2 regions of the Salipaludibacillus sp. CF4.18 genome follow, and region 2 is predicted to be linked to the other one. Evidence: predicted binding sites of a transcription regulator. Region 2 holds the regulator's gene; the other holds the start of a gene.
The links. Region 2 encodes LexA, which represses DNA repair genes until DNA is damaged. Its sites were predicted from a motif close to CGAACATATGTTCG; they were not measured.

Region 1 (3,217 bases), on a different contig from region 2:
CTTCGATCTGATTTTCCTATTTGGGTTCCTTTTAATAATGCACTCTCACCGTACTTATTTCTCAAGGCATCGACTATTCCGTTTAATTTGTCCTCTTTTTCCTCTTTATCATAGGCAAATAAATCTAATTGTTTATATGCTGATCCTTTTTCAACTAAATCCATTCCAGTCACACCTAACAACCGTATCGGATCTCCATTCCAATATTTCACCCATAACTCCCATGCGGCTGTAAAGATATCATCGTGCGAATGAACCGGATAAATAAGCTTATGTGACCTTGTTATCGTATTGTGATCATGGTAACGAATCGTCAATTGAATATTACCGGCATAAACATTTTTTCTCCGTAAACGACGTCCAACAGAATCGGAAAGGTTCATGATTACTTTTCGGACAAGAGCTTGACTCGTTGTGTCTTTTGGTAATGTTGTGGAGTTCCCGATGCTTTTAAATTCATTCACAGAATCCGGATCCACAGGACGATCATCAATTCCATAGGCTTTTTCGTAAATTCGCATTCCGCCTATTCCTAGTTTCCGTTGAAGCTTTTCCGGATCTGCGTTGGCAATATCACCAATTGTATAAATACCCATTTTTTCTAATTTCTCTGAAGTTTTACCGCCAACTCCATGCATTTCTATCGTTTTCAACGGCCACAGAATAGAGCTGACTTCCCGCTTTCGTAAAATGGTGATTCCCATCGGTTTTTTCATATCACTAGCCATTTTAGCCAGGAATTTATTTGGGGCTATACCAATACTACTGGGAAGCGCTAATTCTTTTTTTATGCGAACTTGGATATGTTTTGCTAGTTCTAGTGCTTCTAAGGAAATATTTGCGTCAGTTACATCCATATAACCCTCATCAATGGAGACTGGTTCTACTAACGGTGTGTACTCATATAATAGTTGAAACATTTGTTTAGAAGCCTGACGATACCGGTCAAAATTTGGTTCCCGTACAATAAGTTCGGGACACTTCTTTAATGCTTCCCAAAGAGGCATCGGCGGTTTAACTCCTCTTGCTCTTGCCTCGTAACTGGCCGTCACAACAATCCCTCTTCTTTCTTTAGCATTTCCCGCAATGGCTAAAGGCTTACCTAAAAGCTTTGGGTCATAAGCTGCTTCTACAGAGGCGTAAAAACTATTCATATCGACATGAAAAAGCACTCTTCCTTTAGCCATTATCTGACACCCGCTCTCAATAAATCTCTCTTTCTATTTTGCCTCTTTTGAACAAATAAATCAACGAACAAACGTTTCCAAAAAAATAAAAACCTCACTCCTTAGTAAACAGAGTTGGCTTTCCATTTTTACACATATGAACGTTTATTTCTTTTCTTCCAGTTATAATATGTGTTATTATAATGATTAATATAGTTGAGAGGTGGTCAGAACTATGCCGCAATTTGTCAGAAAAACATCCACTTATGATCTGGTTTTAATCCGAGTAGTGGAGGTAGTGACTGATTACGTAAGAAAGGAATGGCCATCACCTACCATACGACAACTTTCATCCAAGATAGGTTATTCCGAGGAAGTAATTCTTGAATCAATAGAATTTGGTACCATCGAGCCTGCCACCCTGTTGCAATAAAGAGAGTGGGGCTCTTTTTTCTTACATCTATTAGTATTCTATTTATCTTTTAAGTTAGTACTATTACTTTTCGTAGCACTCCCAACCCAGTCTACAAACTCTTTGCCATGAAAATGCAGATTAAATTCTCTGCTGAACTCCGCAACATATTCCATCATGACCGGATCATTGTCCCACTTTTCTTTAATGAAATTTAGTACTTTAAACTCTTTATGTAGCGATTCTTCTCTCTTCTTATCTCCTTTTTCCGTTAATTCAACGTAGGTTACTCGCAGATCTTTTGCGTCCTTTGACATGGATATTATTTCTTTTTTTGCGAGTCTCGTCATCATTTGCATGACTGTGGACCGGTTCCACAACCCTAATGTTGCAATCTCCGAAATAGAAATTTTTTGCTTAGAAAAGATAATCCACATGGCGTGCTGTTCGGCAAAAGTTAAACCTAACTCTTTTGCTTTACATTGCCACTCATCCTCTAATGCTTTTCCTATCCCCCGTACATAATTTAAAATGCGGTGCTCCAGCATTCCTTCGTCCATCTTCTTCCCTTCTTCCTAATGGTATATTACAAGTATCTTACCATATATTTCATAAAAAAAAAGAAAGAGGACATTCTCATAAGCCGATCACTCATCGAACTCCTCTTTGACTGTTATTGCTTTGCGGCCGTTTGGGTAATAGCAACCACTAGTTCTGCAGTTTTCACCAATTCCGTAATCTTAAGTCGTTCATTCGTTGTATGGATTGCTTCATAACCAACTCCTAAATTAATTGTAGGAATCCCAAAACCTGCAAATACATTAGCATCACTGCCGCCTCCACTTTGTTTCAATGTTGACTGCCTTCCTATATTAGAAACCGCCTTTTTTGCAATTTCAACGACCTGTTCGCCTTCCATATGCTTAAAACCTGGATAAATTAGCTGGATATCAACATCTACACTACCACCCATTTCAGTCGCCGCTGTTTCATACGCTTGTTTCATTGCTTGTGCCTGCGCTTCCATTTTCCCGGGAAGCAATGATCTCGCCTCTGCAAGAATCTCAACACGATCACAAACGATGTTTGTTTGACTTCCGCCCTCGATTCGACCGATATTCGCTGTTGTTTCGTCATCAATTCTTCCTAGTGGCATTGCTGCAATTGCTTTAGAGGCTATGGTTATTGCGGAAATACCTTTTTCAGGAGCGACACCTGCGTGAGCTGTTTTTCCGTGTACAACTGCTTTAACTTTTGCTTGAGTTGGTGCAGCCACGATGATCGTTCCAACATCTCCGTCACTATCAAGCGCATAACCATACTTAGCTATGATATCCTCTGCTTTAAAAGCTTTCGCTCCTACCAATCCTGATTCTTCACCAACAGTAATAATAAATTGAATCGTTCCATGCGCAATTTCTTTTTCTTTAATGACACGAACTGCTTCCAGCATCGCTGCTAAGCCAGCTTTATCGTCTGCTCCAAGAATCGTTGAACCATCCGTTTTTATGTAACCGTCTTCTATTAGGGGTTCTATCCCTTTGCCTGGTACTACTGTATCCATATGAGAAGTGAAATAAATTGGATCAACTTGCAAAGTTCCTTCTAACGTGCAAATCAGATTTCCTGCACCATGTCC
Region 2 (3,217 bases):
ACTTAATATAAACAAATCAAAAGATATTTCAAGAGAAATTAGTGTAAAGAATCATTCTCTTTTTCTTTTTTTAATTTAGCTGGTGTTACATCTGTACCTTCTTCGTCAACAACTTTTACCGATTTTAATTGGTTCTTAAATGACTTGCGAACATTCTTCAAATATTCATTCCTTAGCTCTTTTTGCTCTTTTTGTTCTTTTAATGATAAACCTTCGCTTTTTGCTTTCCTTGCTAAAATGTTTATTCTATCAAGTTTTTCTTTATGAATCATCTGAATCCCTCCGTTTGTTGATAGGCATATTTCATTTTAAAGCAATGAAATAAAGGATTCAAGTTTACTGCCTAATCGTTGGACAAGCTTTTCATATGTTCCTGATATCTTCGATGTGCCGTTGCTTTTGAAATCGAATATCCCATCCCTCTTAGCATTAGGGCCAGTTCATGAAAAGTCATTCCACTCTCTCTTAATCTCAAGATCTCTTTGAGTGGAACCTCTTTTCTCTTTCTTCCTCCACCACGGGTTGCACCCAATAGATTCATAGACGGATCAAAGCCATTACTAACAGCTCGCTTCATCCCTCTTTTTATTTTAACATTTTGAAGTTTACGCTGATACTCCTCCACAATAGCGACGATATCCAACACCATTGAGTCGGTCTCAGATAATGCTAATTCACCATTGTCTTTTAGAGAATATATTTTTACATTCATTTTATTCAACTGGTGAATGAGAGCCATTTTAGCATTCCCACGACCAAGTCTTGTGTCGTCTTGAATAAGTAATATATTAGCCTCTTGTTTTTTAAATCGTTCGAGCATGATAAATATTCCGTCTCTCTCTATTTCATAGCCACTTGCTTTTTCTTCTATTATATCAATAACCTGGATGTTTTCGGCTTCTGCTATTTTCACTAGTTCTTCTTTTTGTCGGATAAGAGATGTTTGTTGTGTTTCTTTGTCAGTACTCACTCTCGTATATATTATTCCTCTCACTCTTGAGCAACTCCTGTCAGCTGAGTTGGAACGTCTAATCGTTGACCCGGAAAGATACTCTCATTATCCAAATCATTTTTTGACTTCATCCATGAAATAGTCTGTTCAATTGTCATATCATGGTCATCCGAAATGGAACTGGCAATCGCCCATAGAGACTCTCCATCTTCAACGGTCCATTCTGTTGACACCTGATACTTTTCTTCAACTGGAGTATGATTATCTGAAAAATAAGTCCATGAGTATAATACACAGGATAAAAGAAGTATAAAAACAGATCCGTCTATGTACTTTCGTAAAGATTTATATGTTTGCATTGCTCATCACCTCATAATAAGAATGTTTGTTCCCTTTTACTATAACTAGAACAGTTGTTCGTGTCAAGCATATAAGTAGAACGAGTGTTTGCGAAACTAACGTTCTCATGGTATAATGTTCCTGTAAATGTTTCTTAATACTAGATTGCTATGATATACAACTATTAAATAGAACAAAATACATATAACGAGGTGTGAAATATGACAAAGCTCTCTTCTAGACAGCAAGCTATTTTTGATTTTATTAAATCAGAAGTTAAAGATCGTGGATATCCCCCTTCGGTGAGAGAAATCGGAGAAGCAGTGGGCTTAGCATCTAGTTCAACTGTGCATGGTCATCTATCAAGACTAGAGAAAAAAGGCTACATTCGCCGTGATCCAACTAAACCGCGCGCTATTGAAGTTTTGGGATTACATGATGATTCCTCTCAAGTAAATCACACGGCATCCATACAAATTCCTGTAATTGGTAAGGTTACTGCAGGACAACCGATCACTGCGATTGAAAATGTGGAAGAATACTTACCATTGCCAGCAAGCTTTGTTCAGGATGAACAGTCCTTTATTCTTGAAATATCTGGGGATTCTATGATAGAGGCTGGTATATTTGATGGCGATTATGTCGTAGTTAGACAACAAAGTCATGCAAATAATGGAGAAATCGTGGTCGCTATGACAGAAGATGATGAAGCGACTGTGAAACGATTCTTTAAAGAAGATAATTACTTTCGACTCCAACCTGAAAATTCTACATTAGACCCAATCATTTTAGATAAAGTTACTATTCTTGGCAAAGTCATCGGCGTTTTCAGAACACTTCAATAACTTATGTATACCATTGAAAAGAAGATCAAGTGATACTACTTGATCTTCTTTTTATTTTTTACCTAGTGTTATGCCAGATAGAGTTTAAGAATGATGTCTGTCTAGATTTTAAAAGTAGGACAAGGAGCCTGCCTCATCCTTTCTCTTTAGTTATGAAGATTTAAATGAAAGCCTCACATTCCGTTAACTGCGTCCCGCACTAACAAACCAAACTTGAGTTGTTGAAAAAGTATTCTCTTGCCTAGTAGGTCTTTTATATTTAATTTTTTTCTGTATAATCTTTGTTGAGGGTTTTTTACAAAGCTCCCTTTTATTTTTATTTTTCTTTTGGGTAACTTTTTCCTCTCTGCTGTTACTTACTTTGTTTCCGTTATCTGCCTCTAAATCTCTCACATCTTCTTCGCTTCTTGTTTCCAAGAGGGAACCTTTAGCATACGAGAGTATATTTTGCATGGATTGCATTAAGGTTTTTTCACCATATGCTTTCAATAGTGATACTTTTGCGCTCTGTGAATTACATTCAATAAACTTAATTTCTAGATCTTTTGTTAGTCCAAAATCTATCCCGATCTCTCCAAATTCCCCATATTTATCTTCCGTCTCTTTATAAACAGTGCATAAAAAGGATTCAATTCTTTTCTTAATTTTCAATTTTTCTTTGGAGGATAATTTTATCCACTTGAACAAATCATCAAGTGGGATAGCATCTGAATGAATTGTAATCGGGGAGTTTTCTTGGCTAACTCTTGCACTTATTCCACCGACCTGAATTCCTTTAGTTATATCTCTTTGTAATTCAGCCCGCAAATCTATCCTTCTATTGTTAAGTTCTAATAGGTCGATAGCTTCTTGTACCATAAATCCTTTCCCTTTGTAAAATTTGTCTAAGAAAGGGATAACATCATCTAACTGTTCATAGTTCATGGTGTAAATTTTTTGTTGAGTATAATCATAATACTTACACTGATAATGATTATTTGATAACAATTCTACGCGCACCACATTTTGTCCTTTTCTCCCGGTGACCCCTTTCAGATAAATCGTTTGATGTTTATTCATCATGTAAAATAAATCTTCTGGA

Region 1: a site for LexA is predicted at 1,252-1,265, ahead of ACHABW_RS10445 (DNA polymerase IV). Genes of this name have one in related genera too.

What each region holds. Positions count from the first base shown of each region.
Region 1 is NZ_JBIMEV010000012.1:94,006-97,222, reverse strand. It holds gene ACHABW_RS10445 (DNA polymerase IV) at 1-1,187, opposite strand, end outside; gene ACHABW_RS10440 (hypothetical protein) at 1,402-1,599, shown strand; gene ACHABW_RS10435 (transcriptional regulator, SarA/Rot family) at 1,638-2,138, opposite strand; gene ACHABW_RS10430 (M20/M25/M40 family metallo-hydrolase) at 2,252-3,217, opposite strand, start outside.
Region 2 is NZ_JBIMEV010000001.1:278,908-282,124, reverse strand. It holds gene ACHABW_RS01415 (DUF896 domain-containing protein) at 39-272, opposite strand; gene ACHABW_RS01410 (YneB family resolvase-like protein) at 344-994, opposite strand; gene yneA (cell division suppressor protein YneA) at 991-1,311, opposite strand; gene lexA (transcriptional repressor LexA) at 1,513-2,136, shown strand; gene ACHABW_RS01395 (YheC/YheD family protein) at 2,320-3,217, opposite strand, start outside.